Regions from separate parts of the Streptomyces sp. 17_S59 genome, predicted to be linked through region 1. Evidence: riboswitches for the same ligand, from Rfam matches in the RefSeq annotation. Region 1 holds a riboswitch; the other holds the start of a gene.

What was found. Region 1 has a riboswitch for thiamine pyrophosphate ahead of thiO (glycine oxidase ThiO). Riboswitches for the same ligand answer to the same signal wherever they lie in the genome.
Region 2: linked by a shared signal. The riboswitch ahead of AC1Z4A_RS24075 (thiamine ABC transporter substrate-binding protein) and the one ahead of thiO (glycine oxidase ThiO) in region 1 are both predicted to bind thiamine pyrophosphate.

The regions. Positions count from the first base shown of each region.
Region 1 is NZ_JBXOWD010000001.1:1,668,535-1,683,816, forward strand. It holds gene AC1Z4A_RS07220 (DUF3040 domain-containing protein) at 1-226, opposite strand, end outside; gene AC1Z4A_RS07225 (class I SAM-dependent methyltransferase) at 499-1,254, opposite strand; gene AC1Z4A_RS07230 (ABC transporter ATP-binding protein) at 1,462-2,253, shown strand; gene AC1Z4A_RS07235 (YhgE/Pip family protein) at 2,225-4,396, shown strand; gene AC1Z4A_RS07240 (TetR/AcrR family transcriptional regulator) at 4,432-5,046, shown strand; gene AC1Z4A_RS07245 (phytoene desaturase family protein) at 5,420-6,922, shown strand; gene AC1Z4A_RS07250 (hypothetical protein) at 6,951-7,958, opposite strand; gene metF (methylenetetrahydrofolate reductase [NAD(P)H]) at 7,998-8,915, opposite strand; gene thiE (thiamine phosphate synthase) at 9,066-9,722, opposite strand; gene AC1Z4A_RS07265 (Rv2175c family DNA-binding protein) at 9,827-10,192, opposite strand; gene AC1Z4A_RS07270 (NAD(P)/FAD-dependent oxidoreductase) at 10,357-11,583, opposite strand; TPP riboswitch at 11,800-11,912, shown strand; gene thiO (glycine oxidase ThiO) at 11,910-13,103, shown strand; gene thiS (sulfur carrier protein ThiS) at 13,100-13,324, shown strand; gene AC1Z4A_RS07285 (thiazole synthase) at 13,334-14,131, shown strand; gene pknB (Stk1 family PASTA domain-containing Ser/Thr kinase) at 14,357-15,282, shown strand, end outside.
Region 2 is NZ_JBXOWD010000001.1:5,247,215-5,262,496, forward strand. It holds gene AC1Z4A_RS24035 (TetR/AcrR family transcriptional regulator) at 1-303, shown strand, start outside; gene AC1Z4A_RS24040 (murein hydrolase activator EnvC family protein) at 604-1,194, opposite strand; gene rpsB (30S ribosomal protein S2) at 1,481-2,335, shown strand; gene tsf (translation elongation factor Ts) at 2,513-3,349, shown strand; gene pyrH (UMP kinase) at 3,511-4,290, shown strand; gene frr (ribosome recycling factor) at 4,460-5,017, shown strand; gene AC1Z4A_RS24065 (phosphatidate cytidylyltransferase) at 5,017-6,141, shown strand; gene rlmN (dual-specificity RNA methyltransferase RlmN) at 6,354-7,460, shown strand; TPP riboswitch at 7,515-7,619, shown strand; gene AC1Z4A_RS24075 (thiamine ABC transporter substrate-binding protein) at 7,615-8,718, shown strand; gene AC1Z4A_RS24080 (ABC transporter permease) at 8,835-10,448, shown strand; gene AC1Z4A_RS24085 (ABC transporter ATP-binding protein) at 10,449-11,468, shown strand; gene AC1Z4A_RS24090 (hypothetical protein) at 11,613-12,539, opposite strand; gene AC1Z4A_RS24095 (hypothetical protein) at 12,657-13,865, opposite strand; gene AC1Z4A_RS24100 (ABC transporter ATP-binding protein) at 13,847-14,584, opposite strand; gene AC1Z4A_RS24105 (aspartate aminotransferase family protein) at 14,894-15,282, opposite strand, start outside.

The DNA.
Region 1 (15,282 bases):
GCATGACCAGGAAGCCCGCCACGCTGATCCAGATGCGCTGGGCGACCATTCCGGCCATGAGGAGCGCGATGCCCACCAGAAAACCCGCGACCGCCTGGTAGACCCGTCGCCGGGTGTACGTACGCAGGCCGCTGCCCTCGAGCGCTGTCGCGAACTTGGGGTCTTCGGCGTACAGCGCTCGCTCCATCTGCTCGAGCATGCGCTGCTCGTGCTCCGAGAGCGGCACGGAGTCCTCCTACTCGTCGGTCGCGGGGGGCGACCGGGGTGCGACCCTTTCAGGATAGGCAGGGAATCGCCCCCGTGAAACCCGCCCCTCTGCGCCAATTCGGCCACCGGGCCCGGCGTGGCGATCGATCCCGTCGGGACGTACATTCCCTCTCCGCCGATCCGCCATGCCGGACGGTGTCCCCCGATCATACGGGGCGAACGGCCTGATCGGGTGGGCCGTGTTCCGGTCCGCGATCAGGGCCCGGGATCAGGTCCGGATCAGGTCCGGGATCAGTCGCGCTCGGCCAGGACGTGCAGCTGGGTGGCCACCGAGTGGAAGGCCGGCAGCTCGGCCGCGGCGGCCTCCAGCCGCAGCAGCGCGTCCAAGGCGTCGGGCTCGGCGTCGACCAGCACGCCGGGCACCAAGTCGGCGAAGACGCGCACGCCGTGGACGGCGGTGACGTCCAGGCCCGCGCCATCGACGAGTTCGGTCAGCTGCCCGGCGGTGAAGCGGCGGGTGACCGGGTCGCCCGCGCCCCAGTGCCCGGAGGGGTCGGTGAGGGCCTGGCGGGCCTCGGTGAAGTGCCCGGAGAGCGCCCGGGCGAGCACGGCACCGCCGAGCCCGGCGGCGAGCAGGCTGAGGGTGCCGGAGGGACGGAGGGCCGCGACGGCGTTGCGCACGCTCTCGGCGGGGTCCTCGACGTACTCCAGCACGCCGTGGCACAGCACCACGTCGTAGCCGCCGCGCTCGGCGACGTCGAACAGGCCGTGCGCATCGCCCTGGACGCCGTGCACGAGGTCGGCGACCCCGGCCTCGGCGGCCCGGCGCTCCAGCGCGAACAGCGCGTTGGGGCTGGGGTCGACGACAGTCACCCGGTGGCCGAGGCGGGCCAGCGGCACCGCGAACTTGCCGGAGCCGCCCCCGGTGTCGAGGACCTCCAGGGCGTCCCGCCCGGCGGCCTTGACCCGGCGGTCCAGGGCGTCCCGCAGGACCTCCCAGACCACGGCGGTACGGAGGGATGCCCGGGGGCGCTGGGGGTCTGACACGGCGGCTGGCTCCTCGGCGCGTGCCGCCGCCGCTGGACGGCGGCGGAATGACTGGACGTAGGCGGCCCCAGCCTAATGGGCCCGCGGGCCCGGCTTGACGGAGGCCGGACACGGTGCGCCATACTTTTTGCACTGACCGGTCAGTTCAAGACGCTCGGAATCGCCGTCCGAGGGTTGTCGGAGAGTTGTCCGAGAGTGGGAGGTCGCGTGGACAGCACCCCGTACGGAGCCGCGATCACGGCCGAGGGCCTCGGTGTCAGGGGCCCGCGCGGCTGGGTCTTCCGCGATGTGGACGTCGCCGCGCCACCGGGCTCGCTCATGGCCGTCGCCGGTCCCTCCGGCTCGGGCCGCACCTCTCTGCTGCTCACGCTCACCGGCCGGATGCGCCCCACCGCCGGCCGCGCCGAGGTCGCCGGCCTCCCGCTGCCCCGCCGGATGGCGGCCGTCCGGCGGGTGAGCGGGCTCGCCCACGTCCCGGGCGTCGCGGAACTCGACGCCGCCCTGACCGTCGAGGAGCACCTGCGCGAACGCGCCCTGCTGGAGCGCAGGTTCGGCGGCCCGCTGCGCGGCCTGGTCCGCCCCCGCGCCGGGGCACCCGACCCGACCGCGGCCCGGATCGAGGCGGCGCTGACCGCCGCAGGGCTCGACGTGGACGCCCTGCCCAGGGGCGGCGGCACGCCCGTACGGGCACTGGGGCGGCCCGAGGCGCTGCGGCTCTCGGTTGCCCTCGCCCTGATCGGCCGGCCGCGGCTGCTCGCCGTGGACGACACCGACCTCAAGCTCTCCGCCGCCGAGCGCGAGCGGACCTGGGCGCTGCTGCGGTCGCTCGCCGGAGCGGGCACGACCGTGCTCGCCGTCTGCGCCGAGGCACCCGGCGACGCGCTCGTGGTCCCGACCGTCCCATACCCGCGCCCCGCGGACGCGCACGACCCGAAGCACGAGCCGAAGCACGACCCGAAGGGAGCGGCGGATGCGCTCGCCGAAACTGGCCGCGCTTGAGCTACGGCGGTTCGGGCGGGGCAGGCTCCCCCGCGCCGCGCTCGTCGCGCTCCTGCTGCTGCCGCTGCTCTACGGCGCCCTGTACCTGTGGTCGTTCTGGGATCCGTACGGACGGCTCGACAAGGTGCCCGTGGCGCTCGTCAACGCCGACCGGGGCACCACCGTGGACGGAGAGCGGCTGACCGCGGGCGACACCATCGCCGAAGGGCTGCGCGGCAGCAAGTCGTTCGCGTGGCACGAGACCGGCGCCGACGAGGCCCGCAAGGGCGTCGAGAAGGGCCGTTACTACCTCTCGCTGACCATTCCCGCCGACTTCAGCGAGCGGATCGCCTCCAGCTCGGGCGGGAGCCCGGAGGCCGGTGCGCTCCAGGTCCGTACGAACGACTCCAACAACTACATCGTGGGGCAGATCTCCCGCACGGTCTTCTCCGAGGTCCGCGCCACCGCGTCCCGCAGGACGTCGCGCTCCTTCTACGACAAGATCTTCGTCTCCTTCTCCGGCCTCCACGACAAGACGCAGCAGGCGGCGAACGGCGCCGACCGGCTCGGCGAGGGCCTGGGCAAGGCCGAGCAGGGGGCCGGGGCCCTCAAGGACGGCCTGAACCGGGCCAAGCACGGCAGCGGCGACCTGGAGGACGGCGTGGCCGGACTCCACTCCGGCGCGGGCACCCTGGACTCGGGCTCGGGAGAGCTGGCGACGGGCGCGGAGAAAGTCGCGGCCGGCACCCAGCGGCTGGCCGACAAGGTCAACGAGGCGGCGGACAAGGACGGCACGTTCGTCAAGGAGCACGCCCGGGAGATCGGGGACACCGCGCGCGACGTGGCCAAGGAGGCGAAGACCCTCCGGGACCACCTGGACGACCTGCCCTCCCCCGCCACCACCGCGGTGCTCGCCACGGGCAGCAGGCGCGGTGCGGACGACCTGGCGGCGGCGTACGGGAAGTTGTGCGCCACCGCCGCCACCACCACCGCCACCGGCACGGGTACTGGCACCGGCACCGGCACCCCGGACTTCTGCCCCGCCCTCAAGAAGGCCGTGTTTGCGGCAGAGCAGTCCGCCGACGGCGCCGCGAAGCTCAACACCCTGATGCAGAACAAGAACGGCGAACTGGACCGGCTTCCCGGGCAGCTGGACACCCTCCGCTCGTACGCCCTGCGGCTCGCCGCGGAGGCCCCGGACCTCGCCCGGGACATCGACGGCGCGGTGCGCGACGTCAACGCCCTCAACGACGGCGCCCGGAAGGTCGCCGACGGCGCGGGCCGCCTGCACACCGGGGCGGGGCGGCTGCACGCCGGGCTGGGCACCGCCCGGCAGGGGGCCGCCGATCTCGACGGCGGCATCGGCCGGTTGCGCGAGGGCGCAGGCGACCTCCAGGACGGCATGTTCAAGCTGTCCGACGGCTCCGCACAGCTGGCCGGTGGCCTGCACGACGGCGTGGCCAGGATTCCCGACTACGGCAAGAAGGACCGGGACGCCCGTACCGAGGTGATGGCCGACCCCGTCAGGCTGGCCTCCCAGGCCCTCCACAAGGCGCCCAACTACGGCACCGGCTTCGCCCCCTACTTCATCCCGCTGTCCCTGTGGGTCGGCGCGATGGTCGCCTACATGCTGATCCAGCCCCTCAACCGGCGCGCCCTGGCCGCCGGGGCCCCGGCCTGGCGCATCGCCGTCGCCGGGTGGCTGCCGGTCGTCGCGGTCGGGGTGCTGCAGACCGGTGCGCTGCTGGCCGTGCTGCACTGGGCACTCGGGCTGCACATGGCCCGCGCCGCGGGCACGGTCGGCTTCCTCGTCCTGGTGACCGCCTGCTTCGCGGCGATCGTGCAGTGGCTCAACGCCCGCTTCGGGCCCGCGGGCCGGATCCTGGTCCTCGCCCTGCTGATGCTCCAGCTGACCTCGGCGGGCGGCACGTATCCCGTGCAGACCAGTCCGGGGTTCTTCAATGCCCTCCACCCCTTCCTGCCGATGAGCTACGTCGTCGAGGGGCTGCGGCACCTGATCACGGGCGGCGGGCTCGGCCCGGTGTGGCAGGCGTGCGGCGTGCTGGCCGCGTTCACCGCGGGTGCGCTCGCGCTGACCGCCTGGGCCGCGCGCGGCAAGCAGGTCTGGTCGGTGGACCGGCTGCACCCGGAGCTGAGTCTGTGAGCGCGCACACGACGGGTACAGGGAGAATCACCCTCATGGACAGCAGCAGTACACGCCGTCAGAACACCAGGCGGAAGCTTTTCGAGGCGGCGGTCACCCTCATCGCCGAGCAGGGATTCTCCTCCACCACGGTGGACGAGATCGCCGAGCGGGCGGGGGTGGCGAAGGGCACGGTCTACTACAACTTCGCCAGCAAGACCGTGCTCTTCGAGGAGTTGCTGCGCCACGGCATCGAGCTGCTCACCGCCTCGCTCCAGGCCGCCGCCGACGAGACCGCCGAGCGCGGGGGCAGCCGCGTCGACGCCCTGGACGCGATGATCCGGGCCGGGCTGGACTTCATCACACGCTATCCCTCGCTCACCCAGCTGTACGTGGCCGAGCTGTGGCGCACCAACCGGGCCTGGCAGTCGACGCTGATGCAGGTGCGGCAGAAGGCCATCGCAGTGATCGAGTCCGTGCTGCGGGAGGCCGTCGCGGAGGGGGAGCTGAGCCCGGAGATCGACATTCCGCTCACCGCGTCCGCGCTGTTCGGCATGGTGCTGGTGGCGGCGCTGGACTGGCAGTCGTTCCAGCCGGAGCGGTCGATCGACGAGGTGCACTCGGCGTTGTCGCGGCTGTTGCAGGGGCGGGTGAGCGGCGCCGGGGGCTGAGGGGGTGTCCACTGTGCCGGTGCGGACCGATCCCCCTCGGCCCGCACCGGCACAGTGTTCCCCCGTCCCCCCTCGTTGTCCCCCGGTCGCATCGGGATGCCGCACCGTTCCGCCACCCCGTGTCGGCGGTGCCGGTGCCGCATCCTTTCCGCGACCACCACTCTTCCCTGCCGGCCGGGTGCAGCTCATCCGTGCTCGTACTCATCTCGGCGTCTGAGTACGCGTACTCAGAGGGGGTGGTTGTTCCCCGATCCCGCCCCTTCCCGAAGTAACCGATATGCGGCTCCGCCGCAGGGCGGGGGCTCCGCCCCCGGACCCCCGCTCCTCAAACGCCGGAGGGGCTGGATTTACCCCCGCCGGATAGGCTCGGCGCATGGCACGGATCGCAGTAATCGGCGCCGGAATGGGCGCCATGGCCGCCGCCGCCCGGCTGGCCGTCGCAGGGCACCGGGTGACGGTCTACGAGCGCGCGGCGACGCACGGCGGCGCCGTCGCCCGGCTCGAGCGCGACGGCTTCGTCTTCGACACCGGGCCGGGGCTGCTGCACCTGCCCGCCGTCTACCGCGATCTGTTCGTCAAGACCGGCAAGGAGTCCCTGGAGCAGACCCTTTCGCTCACCCAGGTCGACCCGGCGAGCCGGCACGTCTTCGCCGACGGCACGGACGTCTCGCTGCCCAACGCCTCCCGGGCCGGTGTCGTGGCCGCGCTGGACGCCGCGGTCGGCGCCGGGGCGGGCGAGCGCTGGAGCGAGCTGGTCAACCGGGGCCGCGAGGTGTGGGACGCCACTCGGCGGCCGCTCCTGGAGGAGCCACTGCACGCCGACCGGGTGCCCGGCCTGGGCCGTGACCCCTATCCGGCGCCGCCCCGCCGCGGGCTGTTCCGGCGCCGGGGCGGGCCGCTCACGCTGGCGGCCGTTGCCGAACGGGAGTTGAAGGACCCGCGGCTGGTGGCCCTCCTGGAGAGCCACGCCCTGGCGTACGGGCTCGACCCGCGCCGCGCCCCCGCGAGCGCGACGGTGCTGCCGTACATGGAGCAGACCTTCGGCAGCTGGTACGTCGCCGGGGGGCTGCGCGGCCTCGCGGACGCCCTGTACGAGCGCTGTGCGGCCCGGCGCGTGGAGTTCGTCTTCGGCGCCGAGGCCACGGGCCTGGTGGAGAAGGACGGCCGGGCGGCCGGGGTGCGGCTGGCCGACGGGAGCGTGGCCGAGGCCGACATGGTGGTGGCGGGCGTCTCGCCCGGCCGCCTGGAGGTGCTCGCGCCGGACGCGGCCGAAGCGCCCCGGCAGCCCGTTCCGCCGGGCAGGTTCAGCGTGTTCCTGGCCCTCTCCGGGGCCCGCCCGGACGGCACGGCGCACCGCACGGTGGTGCACGGCGACCGTGCGGCGGAACTGGACGCCGTCTTCGGCGGCGGGCACGGCACCTCCGGCTACCGGCCGACGGTGACCGTCCTGCGGCCGGACGACCCCGGCGCCTGCCCCGACGACGCGCACGAGGCGATGACGCTCACCGCGACGGTCGCGCCGCACGGCAGCGTGGACTGGACCGGCGCCGGGACGGCCGAGGAGTTCGCGGACCGCATGGTCGAAGCGGCCGGGGCCGCGGTGCCGGGGCTGCGCGACCGGGTGCTGTGGCGGGAGGTGCGCACTCCGGCCGACACGGAGGCGGCCACCGGGGCCGAGGGCGGCGGGGTGCCCGCGCCCGTACTGGCCGGTGCCGAGGGCGCGTTCCTGCGCCCCGCCAATGCCACGCGGCTGCCCGGTCTGTACCTCGTGGGCGGCTTTGCCCACCCCGGTGGCGGGCTCGCCCACGCAGGGATGTCGGGGGCGCTGGTCGCCGGGCTGATCGTGGAGGGGGCGGACTGGCGCGGCTCCCAGTGAGCCGCGCCGCCGGCCCCCGGCGCCGGCCTCAGTAGCGGTAGCGCTGCTGCTCGTCGTAGCCCTGGCCGGGCTGCTGCGGCGGGTAGGGCGGCTGCTGGCCCTGCGGCGCGTTGCCGACGCCGCCGGGCGCTCCGGCCGCGCCATCACCGTCTCGCTGCTGCGGAACCCACACACCGCCGGGAGGCGTGTCGATGTCGTACTGCGGGGCGTAGCTGCCGGAGCCGTAGGACCCGGAGCCGTACTGCTGCTGCGCGTACGGCTGCTGCTGCCCGTAGGCGTCGTACTGCTCGTAGGCCGGGGAGCGGTTGCCGATGTACGGGTCGGAGTACGACGCGTACTGGCCCTGGCCGTAGTCGAACTGCCCGGCGTAGCCGCCCTGGGCCGGGGCTCCGGCGGCCTCGGCGGGCTGGGCGGCGGCGTAGCCGTCGTACGCGCCGAAGACGGACGTCTCGGCGGCGGGGTCCACGGCGGGCTGGTAGCCGCTGCCGCCCGTGCCGTCGTAGCCGGCGGGGTGCACGGGCTCCGAGGTGGGCTGCTGGGGCACGTTGGGCATCAGGTCCGGGCGGTCGGCGCCGGCGCCGGGCACGGGCGGGAGGGCGCCGTCCCCGGAGACCGGCAGGGTGACGTCGGAGGCGGTGCGGGCGGGCCGCTCGGACTTGCGGCGGCGCCCGGCCCGCGGCTTTCCGCCGTCCGCTGCCGCACCCCTGCCCCTGCCGCTGCCCTTGGGCTTGGACTTGGTCCTGCGCGCGCCCCGGTCCGCTTCCTTGCCGCCGTCCTCGCCGGTGCGGCGGATGGCCCAGCCCCGGGAGAAGCCGCGGCGGAAGGAGAGTGTCACAAAGGTCTGGCCCACGCCGAAGGCGATCGCGCCCACGACGATGACGGCCACGGACGGGACGACCACGCCCGCGACCACCCCGAGGAAGCCGACGAAGGCGAGGAGCCGCCAGCGCAGCCGCGCCTTGTACTGCAGCAGCACCTCGCCGAGCAGCCAGAGCGCGACGACACCGAACGCGATGTAGAGGACCGTCCAGCCCATTAACGCCCCTCTCGTCGGCCGCCGTTCACCGGCCGGCCGTCAGGACCGCTGATGCAGTCCCAGATTCTCGTAGATTTCCAACGTGGCCGTGGAGTGGTTCAGGGTAATGAAGTGGAGCCCGGGAATCTCCTCGGCCATCAACCGGGCACACAGGTCCGTTGCGTACTCGATCCCGACCGAGCGTACAGCGGCCGCGTCGCCCTTCACCGCGAGGATCCTCTCCGCGAGGTCCGGCGGGAAAGCGGCGTTGCTGAGCTGTGCGAACCGTTCGATCTGGCGCACATTGGTGACCGGCATGATTTCCGGAATGATCGGAGTGTCGCAACCTGCGGCCGCAACGCGGTCCCGCAGCCGGAGATAGTCCTCGGGACAGAAGAACATCTGGGTGATCGCGAAGTCCGCGCCCGCCCGGCATTTGTCGACGAAGTGCCGGATGTCCGTCTCCCAGTCCGAGGAGCGCGGGTGCATCTCCGGGAAGGCCGCGACGCCCACGCAGAAGTCGCCGGATTCCTTGATCAGCCGGACCAGCTCGACGGCGTGACCGACGCCGTCGGGGTGGCGGACCCACTCGCCCATGGGGTCGCCGGGCGGATCGCCGCGGAGCGCGAGCATGTTGCGGATGCCGACGTCGGCGTACTGGCCGATGACATTGCGGAGTTCGGCGACGGAGTGGTTGACCGCCGTCAGGTGGGCCACGGGGGTGAGCGTGGTGTCCGTGGCGATCCGTTCCGTGGCGCGGACGGTGCCCTCCCGGGAGGAGCCGCCGGCGCCGTAGGTCACGGAGACGAAGGTGGGACCGACGGCTTCGATGCGTCGGATGGCGTTCCAGAGCGTGCGTTCGCCCTTTTCCGACCTGGGCGCGGCGAACTCGAAGGAGTAGGAACGCTCGCCGGAGGCGAGCAGCTCACGCACGGTGAGCGCATGGTCTGTCCTGGTGGAGGCAGTGCCAAGGGCCATACCGGCAAGTTAACCAGCGGTGGGGCGGGGTCCCAACCCACAATTGCCATTTGTCCCGTTCGCCCGGACGCCGTCCACGAGGTGTCTCATTCCTCGGACGGCTTCCCCGGACGGCCCCCGGGGATTCCGGCCCTCTCGGCCGGTGCGCCGCTAGCGCGCCGCGTGCTCGCGGAGGCGCTTCGCCAGATGGGCCGCGGCCTCGCCCGGGTCCGTGGCCTCCGTGATGGCGCGGACCACCACGACGCGGCGGGCACCCGCCTCCAGCACCTCGTCCAGGTTGCCGGCGTCGATCCCGCCGATCGCGAACCAGGGCCGCTCGGGCTGCAGGGCGGCCGCGTAGCGCACCAGGGACAGGCCCGGGGCGTAGCGGCCCGGCTTGGTCGGGGTGGGCCAGCAGGGGCCGGTGCAGAAGTAGTCCACGCCGGGCTCGGCGGCCGCGGCGGCCACCTCGTCCTCCGCGTGCGTGGAGCGGCCGATCAGCACGTCCGCGCCGAGGATCGCCCGCGCGGCGGGCACGGGCAGGTCGCCCTGCCCCAGGTGCAGCACGTCCGAGGCGGCGGCGTGCGCGACGTCCGCCCGGTCGTTGACCGCGAGGAGCCTGCCGTGGCGGCGGGCGGCGTCGGCGAAGACGGCGAGGTGCTCCAGCTCCTCCCCCGCCTCCATGCCCTTGTCCCGCAGCTGGACGATGTCCACCCCGGCGGCCAGCACGGCGTCCAGGAACTCGGGCAGGTCGCCCTGGCGCTTGCGGGCGTCGGTGCACAGGTACAGCCGCGCGTCGGCGAGCCGCTGGCGTGCGGTGGCGGGCATCGGGTATCTCCCCCGGGTCGGCGGCGTACGGGCCGGGGCAGCCTATACGGCGTCCCCGGCCCGTACGCCGGACGGTGTTCACTGGGCCGCGGCGGTGCCGCGGGTCAGACGGCGAGCGCCTGGGCGCGGCGCTTCACCTCCGTGCCGCGATTCTCGCGCAGGGCCTGCGCAGGGGTGCCGGGCAGGGTGGGGTCCGGGGTGAACAGCCACTCCAGCATTTCTTCGTCGCTGAAGCCGTCGTCCCGCAGCAGCGTCAAGGTCCCGGCGAGGCCCTTGACCACCTTGCCCTCGCCGATGAAGTCGGCGGGCACCATGAGCACTCGGTTCTCGCCGCGGCGCACCGCGATCAGCTGGCCTTCCTTGACCAGCTGCCGGACGCGCGTCACCTCGACGCCGAGCTTTTCGGCGATGTCGGGGAGGTTGTGCCAGGCGGGGACGAGAGCATCGATCTTTGCGTCAATCTCGGTCACGGGGACAAGCCTGCCATCTGGGACTGACAGCCGGTAGCCGGGTTGACCCGAGCCGGGGTCCGAGCCGGGCCGGAGGTCACCCCACCGGCCCCTCGCGGCCCCCCTGCGCACCCCGTCGGACACGCCCGACCGGGGCACGCGGCGGCTGGAGCAACGCGGACTTCCTAGAGCACCGCGGACTTCAGCGGCACCGAGGGGTCCGCCGCCCGGACCCGGTCCACGGCCGCGCCCTGCTCGATGAGCTTCCGCCCCTGAGCGAGGTCCCGCGGCCGGCCCACGGCCAGGAGGGCCACCAGGACGCCCGCCCGGAGCCAGCACACCGACCAGGCTGCGCTGTCCGGGTCGCCGCGCCAGACCAGCTCGTCCGCGTCCGAGTGGTGCCCCGCGTACTGCACGAAGCGGCCGAACTGCTCGGACCAGAAGTACGGCACCGGGTCGTACACCGGCGCCCCGCCCGGGCCGTGGACGATGTTGGCGGCGACGGTCCGCGGGCCCTGGAGGGCGTTGTCCCAGTGGTGCACCAGCAGCCGCTCGCCGTAGCGGGCGGAGGGGAAGGAGGCGCAGTCGCCGACCGCGTAGACGTCCGGGACGGAGGCGCGCAGCCGGTCGTCGGCGGCGACGGAGCGGTCCGCGGCCAGCTCGACGCCCGAGCCGGCCAGCCAGCCGGTGGCGGGCCGCGCCCCGATGCCCACGATCACCGCGTCCGCGGACAGCCGCGTCCCGTCGGCCAGCACCACCGCGCCCGGCTCCACGGAGGCCACGGCGGTGCCGGTGAGCAGCCGGGCGCCGCTGTGCCCGTACCAGCCGGCCATGTGGGCGGCGACCTCGGCGGGCAGGGCGCCCGCCAGCGGCCGGTCGGCGGCCTCGACGACGGTCACCCGGCAGCCCGCCTCCCGCGCGGCCGTCGCGACCTCGGCGCCGATCCAGCCGGCCCCGACCGCGACGATGTCGCGCTGCTCGGCGAGGAGCGGGCGCAGCCGCTCCGCGTCGTCCACGGTGCGCAGCACGTGGACGCCGGGCACGCCCTCGCTGCCGGGCAGGCCCACGGGCTCCGCGCCGGTGGCGACGACCAGCACGTCGTACGGCACCGGGCCGGCCGCGGTGTCCAGCAGGTGCTCGGCAGGCCGCAGGCCGGTGGCCTCCACGCCCAGCCGCAGGTCGATGCCGAGCGAGTCGAAGTCCACCTCGAAGGCGGAGCCCTCGGCCTTGCCGAGGAGGACGGCCTTGGAAAGCGGGGGGCGGTCGTACGGCTGGTGGGGCTCGGCGCCCAGCAGGGAGATCGCGCCGCGCCAGCCCTGCTCGCGCAGGGCGACCGCGGTCTGCACGCCGGCCATCCCCGCGCCGACGATGACGACGCGCCGGTCACTGGAGGTGTTCGTCTGCTCGCTCACCCGATCAACTCTAGGGCGGCGGCCTGCGTCTGTCGGAGCACCGGGTGGGGAGACCTCTGACACAGCGTCACGATGTTTGACGGTCTCCGGTCGGCAAACGGTCGACGAACCGCCGGCGAACCGCCGGCGCTCGAACGCGCGCGGAGGGCCACATGGCCGTCACCCCGGCCCGGCCGCCCTTCCTGCCCGTCCTCGGGGCGTACTAGGGTGGCCGCTGCAAGCACTCGCGGGAGCCCGGACGCACCGGGCTGAGAGGGAGGCTGGACGGCCTCCGACCGTACGAACCTGATCCGGGTCATGCCGGCGAAGGGAGGGGCTGGAGCATCGTGCACGCGCATCGAACCCCAGCGCATCGAACCCACACACACCACACGTACGACGTCCTGGTCATCGGCGGCGGGATCATCGGCCTGGTCACCGCCTGGCGGGCCGCCCAGCGCGGGCTGCGCACCGCGGTCGCCGACCCCGCGCCCGGCGGCGGCGCGGCCCAGGTGGCGGCCGGGATGCTGGCCGCCGTGACCGAGCTGCACTACGGCGAGCAGGGCCTGCTGGCCCTCAACCTCGCCTCCGCGCGCCGCTACCCGGCCTTCACGGCCGAGCTGGAGGAGGCCAGCGGCCGGGAGACCGGCTACCGCGCCTGCGGCACCCTGGCGGTCGCCCTCGACGCCGACGACCGGGCCCACCTGCGGGAGCTGCACCAGCTCCAGCTGCGGTCCGGCCTGGACTCCCAGTGGCTGTCCGGGCGCGAGTGCCGCCGCCTGGAGCCGATGCTCGCGCCGGGCGTGCGCGGCGGACTGCGGGTGGACGGCGACCACCAGACCGACCCGCGCAGACTGGCCGGCGCGCTGCTGACCGCCTGCGAGCGCACCGGAGTGCACTTCCACCGCTCGGAGGCCGTACGGGCGCTGCTGGCCGGGGACCGGGCCACCGGGGCCGAACTCGCCGACGGCACCCGCGTCGACGCCGGGCAGACCGTGCTGGCCGCGGGCAGCCACAGCGGACGGCTCGCGGGCCTGCCCGAGCACGCGGTGCCGCCGGTCCGCCCGGTCAAGGGCCAGATCCTGCGGCTGCGCGTCCCGGACGCGTACCGGCCCTTCCTGTCCCGCACCGTCCGGGCGGTGGTGCGCGGCGGCCCTGTGTACCTGGTGCCGCGCGAGAACGGCGAGCTGGTCCTCGGCGCCACGACGGAGGAGCTGGGCTGGGACACCACCGTCACCGCGGGCGGCGTCTACGAGCTGCTGCGCGACGCCCACGAGCTGGTGCCCGGCATCACCGAGCTGCCCCTGGTGGAGGCCCGCGCCGGGCTGCGGCCCGGCTCCCCCGACAACGCCCCGCTGCTCGGACCGACGCTGCTGCCCGGCCTGCTCACGGCCACCGGGCACCACCGCAACGGCGTGCTGCTCACCCCGCTCACGGGCGAGGTGATGGCCGAGGTGCTCACCACCGGCCGGCTGCCCGAGGTGGCCCGCCCCTTCTCCCCCCGACGCTTCACCCCCGCACTTCAGGAGCAGTCCGCATGACCGGCAGCGATGTCGTCACCCACACCATCAGCGTCAACGGAGAACGCCGCGTCGTGCCCGCGGGGACGACGCTCGACGGGCTCGTGTCGGCGCTCACCCCCGCCCGCGGCGGCGTCGCCGCGGCCGTCAACGAGGCGGTCGTACCGCGCGGCCGGTGGCCGCTCACGGCGCTCGGCGACGGCGACCGGGTCGAGGTGCTCACCGCGGTTCAGGGAGGCTGATCAGCACAGATGGCAGACGATCTGCTCACCATCGCGGACACCCCGTTCACCTCGCGCCTGATCATGGGCACCGGCGGCGCCCCCAGCCTGGACGTGCTGGAGCGCGCCCTGCTGGCCTCCGGCACGGAGCTGACCACGGTCGCGATGCGCCGCCTCGACGCGACCGTGCGCGGCTCGGTGCTCTCCGTCCTGGAGAAGCACGGCATCCGGGTGCTGCCGAACACGGCGGGCTGCTTCACCGCAGGCGAGGCCGTCCTCACCGCCCGGCTGGCCCGCGAGGCGCTCGGCACGGACTGGGTCAAGCTGGAGGTGATCGCCGACGAGCGCACCCTGCTGCCCGACCCGATCGAGCTGCTGGACGCCGCGGAGATCCTGGTGGACGACGGCTTCACGGTGCTGCCGTACACCAACGACGACCCCGTCCTGGCCCGCAAGCTGGAGGACGTCGGCTGTGCGGCGATCATGCCGCTGGGCGCGCCCATCGGCTCCGGGCTGGGCATCCGCAATCCGCACAACTTCCAGCTGATCACCGAGCGGGCCACCGTCCCGGTGATCCTGGACGCGGGCGCGGGCACCGCGTCCGATGCGGCGCTGGCCATGGAGCTGGGGTGCGCGGCGGTGATGCTCGCCTCGGCGGTGACGCGGGCGCAGGAGCCGGTGCTGATGGCGGAGGCGATGCGGCACGCGGTGGAGGCGGGCCGGCTGGCCCACCGGGCCGGGCGCATCCCGCGCCGCCACTTCGCGGAGGCGTCGTCGACGATGGCGGGCCGCGCGGCCCTGGACCCGGAGCGCCCGGCGTTCGTGTGAGGCTTTCCCCACCCAACCAATTCAGCCCCTCCGGCGTTTGAGGAGCGGGGGCCTGGGGGCGGAGCCCCCGCCCTGCGGCGGAGCCGCATATCGGTTACTTCGGGAAGGGGCGGGATCGGGGAAAAACAACCCCCGGCCCACCCCCTGTCACCGTTCCGCTTCAAACATGCGCGCGAGCCCCACGCCGTACGGCCCCGCCCGACTCGGCTCGTAGACTCGTGTGCCGTGGACACGACCTTGCCCGACCCCCTCGTCGATCACCTGCTCGACGGCCGCTACCGCATCGAGACGCGGATCGCCGTGGGCGGCATGGCCACGGTCTACCGCGCCATGGACACCCGGCTCGACCGGGTGCTCGCCCTCAAGGTGATGCACCCGTCCCTCGCCGCCGACAACGCCTTCGTGGAACGTTTCATCCGCGAGGCCAAGTCCGTGGCCCGCCTCGACCACCCCAATGTGGTCGGCGTCTACGACCAGGGCACCGACGGGCAGTACGTCTACCTGGCCATGGAGTACGTGGCCGGGTGCACGCTCCGGGACGTCCTGCGCGAGCGCGGCGCCCTGCACCCGCGCGCCGCCCTGGACATCCTGGAGCCCATGCTCGCCGCGCTGGGCGCCGCGCACCTGGCGGGGCTCATCCACCGCGACATGAAGCCCGAGAACGTGCTGATCGGCGACGACGGCCGGGTCAAGGTCGCCGACTTCGGGCTGGTGCGGGCCGTGGACACCAACACCAGCACGAGCACCGGCTCGGTGCTGGGCACGGTGTCCTACCTCGCCCCCGAGCAGATCGAGCACGGCACCGCCGACACCCGCGCGGACGTCTACGCCTGCGGCGTCGTCCTCTACGAGATGCTCACCGGCGCCAAGCCGCACACCGGCGGCACCCCCGCCCAGGTGCTCTACCAGCACCTCCACGAGGACGTGCCGCCCCCGTCGGCCGCCGTGCCGGGGCTCGCCCCCGAGCTGGACGCCCTGGTGGCCGCCGCCACCGCCCGCGACCCGCAGCTGCGCCCGGCCGACGCGGCCGCCCTGCTGGGCCGGGTCCGCGCGGCCCGCGCCGCGCTGCCGGACGCGCAGCTGGACGCCGTCCCGCCGGGCGCGTCCGCCTCCACCCCGGCCGGCTCCGCCGGCCCTGTCGGCTCCGTCGG
Region 2 (15,282 bases), 3.6 Mb from region 1:
GCGTATGTGCGGCAGCAGCTGGCGCTCGTCGGCGACCGCCGGCACCGTGCCGTCGTCGCCATCTCCGCCGGAGAGCTGGATGCGGGGGCCCGCGAGAAGATCCGCGCTGCGCACGGGGGCCTGGTCGCCATGGTCGTCGAGGCGCTGGAGGCCCTCGGCCATGATCAGCCCAGGCTGACGGCGATGCTGCTGCAGGGCGTGGTCGATGCGGCGGTGCGGCGCATCGAGCTGGGCGCGGCGGAGGAGCCGGACCGGATCACGGAGGCGGCGGTGGCGATGACTTTGCGGGGGGTACGGGGGTAAGGGACCCTGCGGGGCTTTCCCCTACCCGCCCCTTCCCGAACTGGGGCTGCGCCCCAGACCCCCGGGCCCCTCGCGCTGCGCGCGGGGGCGAAGCTCGGGGGCTCTGCCCCCGGACCCCCGGTCCTCAAACTCCCCCAGCTACCGCTGGGAGGTGCCCCCGGACGGGCTGGAAAATCCAGCCCGTCCGGCGTTTGAGGCTGCGCTCGATTTGCGGCTCCGCCGCGCGGCGCGCGCAGCGCGGTCCGGGGTCTGGGGCGCAGCCCCAGTTCGGGAAGGGGCAGGGTGGGGGAAAACAACCCCCTACCCCACCAGCGGCAGCAGCCGTGATGGTGCCCGGCGCAGTATCCACGGGGGCAGCAGGCTCAGTGGATCCAGGTAGTCCGGCCCGCGCAGCAGGCCCCAGTGCAGGCAGCCCGCCGCGCCGCCCGCCGCGCAGTGGGCGTGGAACGCCCCCGCCTCCAGCACTCCCACCACCTCGCCCGCCGCCACCCGCGCACCCTCCCGCACCGTCGCCCGCACGGGCTCGTACGTCGTGCGCAGCGGCGGGCTGCCCGTCCCCGACAGCTCCACCGACACCACGCCCCGCCCGGCCACCGTGCCTGCGAAGGACACCGTCCCGGCCGCGGCGGCCCGCACCGGCGTGCCCGGGCCCGCGGCGAGGTCCACCCCCCGGTGCCCCGCCGCCCAGCGCACCGGGGGCGGTTGCCAGCCCCGCAGGACCAGCGGCCGCGCGCCGTGCGCCCCGGGCACGGGCCAGGCCCGCGCGTCCGCGGAGTCCGCAGCGGCCGTGCCGCAGGGGAGCCCGAGCAATAAGAGCAGGAGGGGGAGGAGCAGGAGGACACGGAGCGTGAGCGTGTGCAGGGTCGCGGCCCGCCGTCGTCGCACGGTCATGCCCCCACCGTGGCGCGGCCCCGCCGCTCCGCGGGGATCTTGACCGGGATCTGTGGACTACCGGCGGGTTGTGGACAACGCCGTCACCCGGCGGTTCTCCGGTCCCGTACACTTCTCATGGCGATCCGGGTCACCGGGTCGACTTCGCACGCCCCGCCACCGGGTCCCGGTGGTCGTGTCCCTCGGTCCAGAGCCCCCTACGGAGTGTCCTGGCAGGCGCGTCGGGGCGTCAGGAGCGGCGGCCGCCCGGCCGCCGTGGAAACCGAGTACCTCAAGGAGCGCGGCCATGGCCGTCGTCACGATGCGGGAGCTGCTGGAGAGCGGCGTCCACTTCGGTCACCAGACCCGTCGTTGGAACCCGAAGATGAAGCGTTTCATCTTCACCGAGCGCAACGGCATCTACATCATCGACCTGCTCCAGTCGCTGTCGTACATCGACCGCGCCTACGAGTTCGTCAAGGAGACCGTCGCGCACGGCGGCTCCATCATGTTCGTCGGTACGAAGAAGCAGGCCCAGGAGGCCATCGCCGAGCAGGCGACCCGTGTCGGCATGCCCTACGTCAACCAGCGCTGGCTGGGCGGCATGCTCACCAACTTCTCGACCGTCTACAAGCGCCTGCAGCGCCTGAAGGAGCTCGAGCTCATCGACTTCGAGGACGTGGCCGCCTCCGGCCTCACCAAGAAGGAGCTCCTGGTCCTCTCCCGCGAGAAGGCCAAGCTCGAGAAGACCCTCGGCGGTATCCGCGAGATGCAGAAGGTGCCCAGCGCCGTCTGGATCGTGGACACCAAGAAGGAGCACATCGCCGTCGGTGAGGCGCGCAAGCTGCGCATCCCCGTCGTCGCGATCCTCGACACCAACTGCGACCCCGACGAGGTCGACTACAAGATCCCGGGCAACGACGACGCCATCCGCTCCGTCACCCTGCTCACCCGCGTGATCGCCGACGCCGTTGCCGAGGGCCTCATCGCCCGCTCCGGCGCTGCCGGCGAGGGCAAGGGCGAGAAGGCCGCCGGCGAGCCGCTCGCCGAGTGGGAGCGCGACCTGCTCGAGGGCGAGAAGAAGGCGGACGAGGCTCCGGCCGCCGCCGAGGCTCCGGCCGCCGAGGCCGAGAAGCCGGCCGCGGACGCCGAGCAGGCCTGACGCCCTGCCCTACCGGACGGCGGGGGTGCGCATGCCCCCCGCCGTCGCCTGGTGGATCCACTGTCGGACCCCGTCAGCGGGACGGGAACCGACGGTTGTGGTGACCTCAAGACGGACCAGCCCTCACCGCCGCCCCGCGCGGGACGGCGAGGCGTAGCGCAGAAGAAGGATTCAAGGATGGCGAACTACACCGCCGCTGACGTCAAGAAGCTCCGTGAGCAGACCGGCGCCGGCATGATGGACTGCAAGAAGGCGCTCGACGAGGCCGAGGGCAACCTCGAGAAGGCCATCGAGATCGTCCGCGTCAAGGGCCTGAAGGGTGTGGCCAAGCGCGAGAGCCGCACCACCGAGAACGGCGCCGTCGCCAACCTCATCGCCGACGACAACACCTCCGGTGTCATCGTCGAGCTGAAGTGCGAGACGGACTTCGTCGCCAAGGGCGAGAAGTTCGTCGCCGTGGCCGACGCCCTGGCCGCCCACATCGCCAAGACCGCCCCGGCGGACGTCGACGCCCTCATGGCCTCCGAGATCGAGGCCGGCAAGACCGTCCAGGCGTTCGTGGACGAGGCCAACGCCACCCTCGGCGAGAAGATCGTCGTGGACCGCTTCGCGCACTTCGCCGACGGCAAGGTCTACGCCTACATGCACCGCACCGCTGCGGACCTGCCCCCGCAGGTCGGCGTCCTGGTCGAGCTGGACAAGGACAACGCCGAGGTCGCCAAGGACGTTGCGCAGCACATCGCCGCCTTCGCGCCGAAGTTCCTCTCCCGTGACGCCATCCCGGCCGACGTCGTGGAGAACGAGCGCCGCATCGCCGAGGAGACCGCTCGCGAGGAGGGCAAGCCCGAGGCTGCCCTGCCGAAGATCGTCGAGGGTCGCGTCACCGGCTTCTTCAAGGAGCAGGTCCTGCTGGACCAGCCGTTCGCCAAGGACAACAAGAAGACCGTCCAGAAGATTCTGGACGAGGCCGGGGTCACCCTGAAGCGCTTTGCCCGCATCCGCGTCGGCGCCTGAGCCGTCCGCAGGGCAGCGAATGACCCGCGACCCGCTAGGGTCGTATGCAGCCGTCCGTCCACCGGCCGGCCGCTGATGTGACGAGGAGGCCATTGCCGCAGAGGAACCGCAAGGATCCATCCGGCAATGGCCTTCTTGGTATGTGCACGAGGAGAACTCCAATGAACCAGGGTGCGGACGCCATGCAGGCCGCCGACGACACCAGCGCCGACCAGGGCAATCGCCGTCGGTTCCTGCTGAAACTCTCGGGTGAGGCCTTCGCCGGCGGCGGTGGGCTCGGCGTCGACCCCGATGTCGTGCACGCCATCGCGCGCGAGATCGCGGCCGTGGTCCGCGAGGGCTACGAGATCGCCGTGGTCATCGGCGGCGGCAACTTCTTCCGCGGCGCCGAGCTGCAGCAGCGCGGCATGGACCGGGCCCGCTCGGACTACATGGGCATGCTCGGCACCGTGATGAACAGCCTCGCCCTCCAGGACTTCCTGTCCAAGGAAGGGGTCGAGACCCGGGTCCAGACCGGCATCACCATGGGCCAGGTCGCCGAGCCGTTCATTCCGCTGCGCGCCGTGCGCCACCTGGAGAAGGGCCGCGTCGTGATCTTCGGCGCGGGCATGGGCATGCCCTACTTCTCCACCGACACCACCGCTGCCCAGCGCGCCCTGGAGATCCACGCCGAGGCGATCCTCATGGGCAAGAACGGCGTCGACGGGGTCTACGACTCGGACCCGAAGAAGAACCCCGACGCGGTGAAGTTCGACGCCCTCGAGTACGGCGAGGTGCTCGCCCGCGGCCTCAAGGTCGCCGACGCCACCGCGATCAGTCTGTGCATGGACAACAAGCTGCCCATTCTCGTCTTCGAACTGCTGGCCGAGGGGAACATCGCCCGCGCGGTGAAGGGTGAGAAGATCGGCACGCTCGTGAGCGACCAGGGCACGCGGGCCTGACCAGGCCCGTAGCCGTCCGGACCGGCGAACAGGCGGTCGCGGACGGCAACTCCGTGCCGGGGGAAGACCTCGGCACGGGGATGGACAACTGCCTGCCGGTCGGACACCGTGCAGGAGTAGACGCGCGCAGGGGCGAGGCTCTGCTTACTGATAACACCAGGAGCAAGTGGTGATCGAAGAGATCCTCCTCGAGGCCGAGGAGAAGATGGAGAAGGCCGTTGTGGTCGCCAAGGAGGACTTCGCGGCGATCCGCACCGGGCGTGCGCACCCGGCGATGTTCAACAAGATCGTGGCGGACTACTACGGTGCCCTGACGCCCATCAACCAGCTGGCGTCGTTCTCGGTGCCCGAGCCGCGCATGGCCGTGGTCACGCCGTTCGACAAGAGCGCACTGCGCAACATCGAGCAGGCCATCCGGGACTCCGACCTGGGTGTGAACCCGAGCAACGACGGCAACATCATCCGGGTGACCTTCCCGGAGCTCACCGAGGAGCGCCGCCGGGAGTTCATCAAGGTCGCCCGGGGCAAGGGCGAGGACGCGAAGGTCTCGATCCGGTCCGTCCGCCGCAAGGCGAAGGACGCCCTGGACAAGCTGGTGAAGGACAAGGAGTCCGGCGAGGACGACGTGCGCCGCGCGGAGAAGGAGCTCGACGACACCACCGCGAAGTATGTCGCGCAGGTGGACGAGCTGCTCAAGCACAAGGAATCCGAGCTGCTCGAGGTCTGATGAACGACGCATCCTGGGGAGCCCCGCCGCGCGCCGGCCACTGGGGGTCCGCCGACCGGGGAACCGCCCCCGGCCCGCTGGGAGGTGCCCCCGTGGACGGATTCGCTCCGGCGGGTCCTCTGCACAAGGCGGGCTATGCGGCGCAGACTCGGCCCATGCCCATCGTGACCGGAGCCGGCGGACACCAGGACGACGGAGACGACCGTGACCAGGGGGCCGCGCACATCGGCGGCCCCCTGTTCCGCGATGAACAGGAGCCCGACATCCGGCCTCAGGAGCCTGCCGCCCCCCAGGGGGGCAAGGCGAAGAAGAGCGCGGGCCGCGATCTGCGTGCCGCGATAGGGGTGGGCGTGGGTCTCGGCGCGGTGATCCTCGCCTCCCTGTTCGTCTACAAGCCCGTCTTCCTCGGCGTGGTCGTGCTCGCCGTAGTGGTCGGGCTGTGGGAGCTGACCTCCCGCCTCGCCGAGCGCAAGGGCATCAAGGCTCCTCTGGTGCCCCTGGCCATCGGCGGCGCCGCCATGATCGTCGCGGGCTATGTCAACGGCTCCGAGGGCGCGTGGGTGGCCATGGCCTTCACCGCGCTCGCCGTGCTCGTCTGGCGCATGACGGAGTCTCCGGACGACTACCTCAAGGACGTCACGGCGGGCATCTTCGCGGCCTTCTACGTGCCGTTCCTCGCCACCTTCGTGGCGCTGATGCTCTCCGCCGGGGACGGCGCCTGGCGGGTGCTGACCTTCCTCGTCCTGACGGTCGTCAGCGACACGGGGGCGTACGCGGTGGGCTGGCGGTTCGGCAAGCACAAGCTCGCGCCGCGCATCAGCCCCGGCAAGACCCGGGAGGGCCTGGTCGGCGCGGTGCTGTTCGCGATGGTGGCGGGCGCGCTGTGCATGCAGTTCCTGATCGACGACGGGGCGTGGTGGCAGGGCCTGCTGCTCGGCCTCGCGGTCGCGGTCAGCGCCACACTGGGCGACCTCGGGGAGTCCATGATCAAGCGGGACCTGGGCATCAAGGACATGGGCGCCCTGCTCCCGGGCCACGGCGGGATCATGGACCGGCTGGACTCGCTGCTGCCGACCGCCCCGGTGGTGTGGCTGCTGATGGTGGCGTTCGTGGGGAGCGGCTGACACGGCGCCACGCGGCGGTAGCCGCATATCGGCACAGCATGGACCGGCTGGACTCGCTGCTGCCGACGGCGCCGGTGGTGTGGCTGCTGATGGTGGCGTTCGTCGGCTCCTAGCTCCTGACCTGGGGTTTTCGGTAGGTGTTCGAAACGTGAGGGGCCCGTCGTCCACAGGACGGCGGGCCCCCTCCGTCCGTCTGCGACACTGGTAGGACCATGCCTGCACCTGGAGAACTCACTTTCGTCGCCCCCCGCGGAGCCAAGCTGCCCCCGCGGCACCTCGCCGACCTCTCGCCCGCCGAACGCCGCGAGGCCGTCGCCGCGATCGGCGAGAAGCCCTTCCGCGCGAAGCAGCTGTCCCAGCACTACTTCGCCCGGTACGCCCACGACCCGGCGGCATGGACGGACATCCCGGCGGCCGCCCGCGAGAAGCTCGCGGGCGAACTGCTGCCGGACCTGATGAGCGTGGTGCGGCACATCTCGTGCGACAACGACACCACCCGCAAGACCCTCTGGCGGCTGCACGACGGCAAGCTCGTCGAGTCCGTGCTGATGCGCTACCCCGACCGGGTGACGATGTGCATCAGCTCCCAGGCCGGCTGCGGCATGAACTGCCCGTTCTGCGCCACCGGCCAGGCCGGCCTCGACCGCAACCTGTCGACCGCCGAGATCGTCCACCAGATCGTCGACGGCATGCGCGCCCTGCGCGACGGCGAGGTGCCCGGAGGCCCGGCGCGCCTGTCGAACATCGTCTTCATGGGCATGGGCGAGCCGCTGGCCAACTACAAGCGCGTCGTCGGCGCCATCCGCCGGCTGACCGACCCCGAGCCCGACGGCCTGGGGCTCTCCCAGCGCGGCATCACCGTCTCCACCGTCGGCCTGGTCCCGGCGATGCACCGCTTCGCCGACGAGGGCTTCAAGTGCCGCCTTGCCGTCTCGCTGCACGCGCCCGACGACGAGCTGCGCGACACCCTGGTGCCGGTCAACACCCGCTGGAAGGTCCGCGAGGTCCTCGACGCCGCCTGGGAGTACGCGGAGAAGTCCGGCCGCCGGATCTCCATCGAGTACGCCCTGATCCGGGACATCAACGACCAGGCGTGGCGTGGTGACCTGCTCGGCCGGCTGCTCAAGGGCAAGCGGGTGCACGTCAACCTCATTCCGCTCAACCCCACCCCGGGCTCCAAGTGGACGGCGTCCCGCCCGGAGGACGAGCGGGCCTTCGTCGAGGCGATCGCCGCGCACGGCGTCCCCGTGACCGTGCGGGACACCCGCGGCCAGGAGATCGACGGAGCCTGCGGGCAGCTCGCCGCCACGGAGCGCTGAGCACCCCGCTCACCGGCACCACCGGCACTGATACGGTGCCTTTCGCACAAATGAACAATCCGACAGGGGAGCGCACGAGCGCTGAGAGTGCGGCACGGCCCGCAGACCCTCGGACCTGATCCGGTTAGTACCGGCGTAGGGAGTCAGCACCATCATGAACACCAGTCTTCGGCGTGCCCTGGGCGCGGCCGTCGTCACCGCCCTGGGCCTGCCGGCCCTCGCCGCCTGCGGCGGATCCGGATCCGCCGACAAGAGCAGCGCGGGGGAGCCGGGCGGCAGCAAGACCGTCACCCTCGTCTCGCACGACTCCTTCGTCACCTCGGACCCGGTCCTCAAGGCATTCACCGAGCAGACCGGCTACAAGGTCAAGGTCATCAAGAGCGGCGACGCCGGCCAGGCCGTCAACCAGGCCATCCTGTCCAAGAGCCACCCGCAGGGCGACGTCTTCTTCGGCGTCGACAACACGCTGCTCTCCCGCGCGCTCGACAAGGACCTGTTCACCCCGTACGAGGCCAAGGGCCTGGACCGGGTGCCCAAGGACCTCCAGGCCGATGCCGCGCAGCACCGCGTCACGCCCGTCGACACCGGCGACATCTGCGTCAACTACGACCGCGCCTACTTCGCGGACCACAAGCTGACCCCGCCGCAGTCCCTCGACGACCTGATCAAGCCGGAGTACAAGGACCTCCTGGTCACCGAGAACGCGGCGACCTCCTCCCCGGGCCTCGGCTTCCAGCTCGCCAGCATCGCCAAGTACGGCGACGAGGGCTGGCAGGACTACTGGAAGAAGCTGAAGGACAACGGCGTCGAGGTCGTCAACGGCTGGGAGCAGGCCTACAACGAGCGCTTCTCCGGCTCCGCGGGCGGCAAGAAGGCCAAGGGCGACAAGCCGCTCGTGGTCTCCTACGCCTCCAGCCCGCCCGCCGAGGTCGTGGGCGCCGACCCGCTGCCCGCGGAGGCCCCCACCGGCGTCGCGACCGGCACCTGCTTCCGGCAGATCGAGTTCGCCGGCCTGCTGAACGGTGCGAAGAACACCGAGGGCGGCAAGGCCCTGATCGACTTCCTGCTGAGCCGGACGTTCCAGGAGGACATGCCCCTCCAGATGTTCGTCAAGCCCGCCAACCAGGACGCCAAGCTGCCCGAGGTCTTCACCAAGTACGGCGCGCAGATCACCGATCTGCAGACCCTCGCCCCCGAGAAGATCGCCAAGAACCGCGACCAGTGGGTCAAGGAATGGTCCTCGCTCGTCCTGAAGTGACCCCCGACGGAGCGGCGGCCGAGGCGACCACCGGCACGGCCGCCGGCTCCTCCCGGGCCCGGAGCGCGGGAGTCCGCCGGACGGGAGCCCGCCGGACGGCGACGCGGCTCGGCCTGATGGCCCTGCCGCTCGCCTTCTTCGGCGTCTTCTTCGCCTATCCCGTCACGGCGATCGTCTCCCGGGGCCTCACGGACGGCGGGCAGTGGCAGCTCGCCCGGATCGGCGAGGTGGTCACCGACCCGTACATCGGCCACGTCCTGTGGTTCACCACCTGGCAGGCGGCCGCCTCCACCGGGCTCACGCTGGCGCTCGCGCTCCCCGGCGCATACGTCCTCGCGCGCTTCGACTTCCCCGGCAAGCGGCTGCTTCGAGCCGTCGTCACCGTCCCCTTCGTCCTGCCCACCGTCGTCGTCGGCTCGGCCTTCCTGGCCCTGCTGGGGCACGGCGGACTCCTCGACGAGCTGTGGGGGGTGCGCCTGGACTCGACCGTCTGGGCCATCCTCGTGGCCCACGTCTTCTTCAACTACGCCGTGGTCGTGCGGACCGTCGGCGGCCTCTGGGCACAGCTGGACCCCCGCCAGGAGGAGGCGGCCCGGGTGCTGGGCGCCGGGCGGTTCGCGGCCTGGCGGCGGGTGACCCTCCCGGCGCTCGCCCCGGCCGTCGCGGCGGCCGCCCTGATGGTCTTCCTCTTCACCTTCACCTCCTTCGGCGCCGTCCAGATCCTCGGCGGCCCCCGCTACGCCACGCTGGAAGTGGAGATCTACCAGCAGACCGCGCAGCTGCTCGACCTGCCCACGGCCGCCGTCCTCACCCTGGTGCAGTTCACGGCCGTGGCCGCGCTGCTGGCCGTGCACGCCCGCACCGTGCGGCGCCGCGAGGCGACCCTGCGGCTCGTGGACGCCGCCCGCACCGCCCGGCGGCCGCGGGGCGCGGCCCAGTGGGCGCTGCTGTGGTCCGTCCTGGCCGTCGTCGCCGTGCTGCTGCTCCTGCCGCTCGCAGTGCTCGTGCTGCGCTCCTTCGACGGGCCGCACGGCTACGGAACGGACTTCTACCGCGCCCTGGGCACCGCGGGCGCGGGCGGCGGCACGCTCGTCGTCGCCCCGCTGGAGGCGATCGGCAACTCCGTGTCCTATGCGCTGGCCGCGACGGCCATTGCCGTGGTCGTCGGCGGTCTCGCGGCCGCGGCGCTCACCCGGCGCGAAGGCCGGCTGGTGCGCGGCTTCGACGCGCTGCTGATGCTGCCGCTCGGCACCTCCGCCGTGACCGTCGGCTTCGGCTTCCTCATCGCCCTCGACGAGCCGCCGCTGGACCTGCGGACGTCCTGGATCCTGGTGCCGCTGGCGCAGGCCCTGGTGGGTGTGCCCTTCGTCGTACGGACCATGCTGCCCGTCCTGCGCGCGGTGGACAGCAGGCTGCGCGAGGCGGCGGCCGTGCTGGGCGCGTCCCCGCTGCGTGCGTGGCGGGAAGTGGACCTGCCGCTGGTCGGACGGGCGCTGGCGGTGGCGGCGGGCTTCGCGTTCGCGGTGTCGCTGGGCGAGTTCGGCGCCACGGTCTTCATCGCCCGTCCCGACAGCCCCACGCTGCCGGTGGCCGTGGCCCGGCTGCTCGGCCGGCCCGGCGAGTTCAACTACGGCCAGGCCATGGCCCTCAGCACGATTCTGATGGTGGTGTGCGCGGTGGCGCTGCTGCTGCTCGAGCGCATTCGCACCGACCGCACGGGAGAGTTCTAGATGCTTCGGCTCGACGGGGTGACCGTCAGGTTCGGCGAGCGCACGGTGCTGGACGCCGTGGACCTCGAGGTCGCCGAGCACGAGATCGTCTGCGTGCTCGGTCCGAGCGGCAGCGGAAAGTCGACGCTGCTGCGGGCCGTGGCCGGGCTGCAGCACACCGACGCCGGGCGCGTGCTGCTCGGCGGGCGGGACCAGGGCGGGGTGCCCACGCACCGGCGCGGGGTCGGCCTGATGTTCCAGGACCACCAGCTCTTCCCGCAGAAGGACGTCGGCGGCAATGTCGCCTTCGGCCTGCGCATGCGCGGCACCGGGCGGGCGGAGTCGGCGCGGCGGGTCGCCGCGCTGCTCGACCTGGTGGGCCTGCCGGGTGCGCAGAAGCGGCAGGTGGGGGCGCTGTCGGGCGGTGAGCAGCAGCGGGTCGCGCTGGCCCGCGCGCTGGCCCCGGAGCCGAGGCTGCTGATGCTGGACGAGCCGCTCGGCCAGCTCGACCGGAGCCTGCGCGAGCGCCTCGTGGTGGAGCTGCGCGAGCTGTTCGGCCGGCTGGGGACGACCGTGCTGGCCGTCACCCACGACCAGGGCGAGGCTTTCGCGCTCGCCGACCGGGTCGTGGTGATGCGCGACGGCCGCATCGCCCAGAGCGGCACCCCGCTGGAGGTGTGGCAGCGGCCCGCGTCGGAGTTCGTGGCGCGCTTCCTGGGCTTCGACAACGTGGTCGACGGGGTGGTGCGGGACGGGTACGCGGACACGGTGTGGGGCCGGGTGCCGGTGCCGGCGGGGAGCCGGGCGGGGGAGGCGAAGGTGCTGGTGCGGCCGGCGGGGGTGCGGTTGGGGGCGGCGGGGCTTCCGTGCACCGTGGCCGGGCGTACGTTCCGGGGGGACCACGTGGTGGTGCTTCTCCAGCCGGAGGGTGGGCCGGGGCCTGCGCTGGAGGCGACGTGTGCGCTGTCGGGTGCGCCGGAGGTGGGGGCGCGGGTGGGGGTGGCGTTTTCGGTGGACGAGGTGACGGTGCTGGGCGGTTGACGGGGGTTTTCTTCCCCGATCCCGCCCCTTCCCGCTGTATCCGATATGCGGCTCCGCCGCAGGGCGGGGGCTCCGCCCCCGGACCCCCGCTCCTCAAACGCCGGAGGGGCTGAAATTTGCCCCCGGTTACGGGAAAGACCAGGCCTAGCCCACCGGCGTGCGTTCCGGTTCTTCGGTTCGCGGCGCCGGCGCCGCCCCGTGGGTGTCCGGTTCGCCGAACCACGCCACCGCCACCGCGCCCGCCACCGCCAGCAGGAAGCCGACGATCGCCAGCCACGCGAAGCCCTCGCGCGAGGCGTCGCCCAGCCACAGCACGCCGATGATGCCCGGCAGCACCGTCTCGCCGACGACGAGCGCCGCCGTGGCGCCGTTGACCGAGCCGATCTGGAGCGCGACCGTGTGCAGGTACATGCCGATCGCGCCGGAGACGAGGATGGCGTAGAGGGCCGGGTCCGCGAGCATGGTGGGCAGGTCGAAGGGGTCGATGCCGTCGAGGATGCGCACGCCCACGCCGATCGCGCCGAAGCCGAGACCGGACAGCAGACCGGCCAGGATCGCGGCCCGGGAACCCAGCAGGCGCACGGCCACGGTGCCGCCGGCCATCAGCACGACCGAGATGATCAGCAGCCACCAGTGGGTGGACCTGGCGGCGTCGCCGCTGCCCTCGTGGCCCGCCGCGGTGGCGAGCAGGACGAGCGCCGCGCAGACCACGGCTATGGACGTCCACTCCCGGCGGGTCAGCCGGAGGCCGAGCAGCTTCACGCTGAGCAGGGCGGTGACGATGAGGTTGGCGCTGATGACCGTCTGGGAGAGGAACAGCGGGAGCAGGCGGGCGGCGAGCGCGCCGAGCCCGAAGCCGAAGAAGTCCAGCACGGTGCCGACCATGAACTCCCAGGTCACGGCGGCCTTCGCGGTGGAGGACAGGCTGGGTCCGCCGTGCTGGGTGGTGCCCGTGGTGGAGGCCGCCGCGGCTTCCCTGCGGGCCGACTTCCGCGAGCCGACGGCTTGCAGCACCGATCCGGTGCCGTAGCACACCGAGGCCGCGACAGCCGTGAGAAGGCCGATGATCACCAAATGCTCCGTTCGCCTGTTGGCCCGTCCTGCTTCTGAAGCAGACGTACTTCTCAGAGGACGGGCTTTCGGGCGGCGGAGTTGCCTTGGGTCAAGGATTAGTCAAATGAGTATGTGTCAGCGGGTCAGCGGAAGCGTGGTCAGCTCGGCGATCACCCATGTCAGCGGGGCGAGCACGGCCAGCAGCACACAGGTCCGCACGGCTGCCGCACCGCGCAGCAGGGAGGCGGGGATCCCCAGGCGCAGCAGCGCGGCGACGGTCTCGGAGCGGGCCTGACGGCTCTCCATGGCGGCGGTGATCGCGGTGGCGGTCACGCACGACATGACGACTGCCGCGCCCAGGCCGGTGAGCGGCCCGAAGGGCCCGGAGTCCGGCTGGTCCCAGGCCGCGCCGTACAGCTCGACGGCGGCCAGCGCGCCCGAGGCCGTGGCGCACAGCACGCCGAGCGGCCGCCCCAGCCGCGTCGCGGCGTCCTGCAGTATCCGCCCGGCCAGCATGCGTACGGGCCCGGGGCGCCCGGCGGCCAGCAGCGTGCCGCACCAGTGGGTCAGCCCGGGGCCGGCCAGCACCAGGCCGAAGGAGGCCAGCAGCCAGCCGCCGAGGAGGCCGGGGGAGGCGCCGCCGTCCCGGCCGGGCAGGGCCAGCAGCTCGGCGGGCCGGGGCGCCGGGGCGCGGCCGACGTACGCCTCCAGGGCGAGGCCGCAGGCGATGATCGCGACGCCCCAGGGCAGCCCCGCGCGCCCGGGGCCCGCTTCCTCCGGCGCGGGCGCGGAGCCGTCGGCGGGTGCGGGCGCGGTGGCCCTGTTTCCGCGCTTTTTGCGCGGGCGCAGTGCGACGGCGCACACGCCGGCCGCCAGCGCCGGGAGCAGCCCCAGCAGCGTCAGCGTCGCGGCCCAGGGCAGCGGCGCGTCCCCGTCGAGCAGCCCGGCGGCGGTGCCGCTCAGCGGCGTGCCACCGAGGTCCCCGCGCAGCTCGAGGTAGGCCAGCAGCGCCGCCACGCTGCCGAGTCCGCAGAAGAGGGCGGCCGTCGACGCCGCGAGGAACGCCATCCGCGCCGGGCCGAAACCGATGGCGTCCAGGCCGTCGCGGGGTCTCGTCGCGGGGTCGCTGCGGGCCACGGTCAGCGCGAACTGGACCACGGCGGCCAGCGGCACCGCGCACCACAGCAGTCTGACGACCGACTCCTCGGTCGCCTTGGGGTGCGCCACCGCGTACCCCAGCGTGCACAGCAGCAGGAAGCCGACCCCTGCCGCCGCGGCCGTCACCAGCAGCCGCCGCAGCAGGACGAGCGGATGCGCGCCGCGGGTCAGGCGGAGACTGAGCACGCGGCCCTGCCCTCTCCGCCGGGTGCGTCGGGTGCCGGGATCGCGCCGCCCCGGCGTCCGTCGACGAGCGTGATGGTGGTGTCGGCGAGGGCCGCGCTCTCCTCGTCGAGCGTCGCGAGGACGACCGTGATCTGGTGCGAGCGCGCGGCCGTGGTCAGCGTGCGCAGCACCTGTGCGCGGTCCGTGGCGTGCAGGGGCGCGGTGGGCTCGTCGGCGAAGACCACGGTGGGCTCGGCGGACAGGGCCCGGGCGATGGCGATGCGCTGGCACTGGGCCCGGGTGAGGGCGGCCGGGCGCCTGCGGGCGCAGTCGCCGACGTCGAGGCGCTCCAGCCACTCCGTCGCCGTCCGCTTGGCGGCCCGGTGCCCGATGCCGCGGGCGAGCAGGGGCAGGGCGGTGTTCTCCCAGCCCGTCAGCTCGGGCAGCAGGTGCGGCTCGGAGTCGATCCAGCCGAACCGCTCCCGGCGCAGCCGCTCGCGCGCGGAGCGGGAGAGCGTGTGTACGGGTGCGCTGTTGAACCACACCTCGCCGGGGTCCGCGAGCAGCTGCCCCGACAGGCACTTCAGCAGCGTCGTCTTACCGGCCCCCCGGGGCCCGGTCACCGCGAGGATCTCGCCCTCGCGCACACCGACCGAAACGCCGGTCAGGGCGGGGGAACCGTTGTACGAGTAGTGCAGACCGCGTGCCCAGAGCACGTCGTTGTCCGGCGGGGCCACCATATCGAGCACCTCGGGTCGCTGAAAGGGTCCGTTCCCCTGTCCGGGTGAACGAACCGGAGGCCATTGGGTCACTGGCACCGTACGGAACCGGGATCCTAGCCCTCGTCCAGGCTCGGCGCTGCATGCCCCACTTTCCTCCCATCGGGCTCATCGGCCGAGGTTTGCCCGGACATGCCGCGGCCCACGCGCGCGCGGGGGAGTGATGCACGTGCGTGGGCCGCGGTGGGTGACGGGCCGTCGGTCTTCCTGGGGGGTGCCCGTCAGTGGTGGTGCAGGTGGTCGCCGGGGCCGGGCCGGCTGCGGATTCCGTCAGATCTTCGTCCACGCCTCCGTGAGGACGGCCCGTACGATCTGCTCGATCTCGTCGAACGTCGACTGGTCCGCGATCAGCGGCGGCGACAGCTGGATGACCGGGTCGCCCCGGTCGTCCGCGCGGCAGTACAGACCGCTCTCGAACAGCTTCTTGGACACGAAGCCGTACAGCAGCCGCTCGCACTCCTCCGGCGTGAACGACTCCTTGGTGGCCTTGTCCTTCACCAGCTCGATGCCGTAGAAGAAGCCGTTGCCGCGCACGTCGCCGACGATCGGCAGGTCGTGCAGCTTCGACAGCGTCGCGAAGAACGCGGACTCGTTGTCGAGCACGTGCCGGTTGAGGCCCTCGCGTTCGAAGATGTCGAGGTTGGCGAGCGCGACGGCGG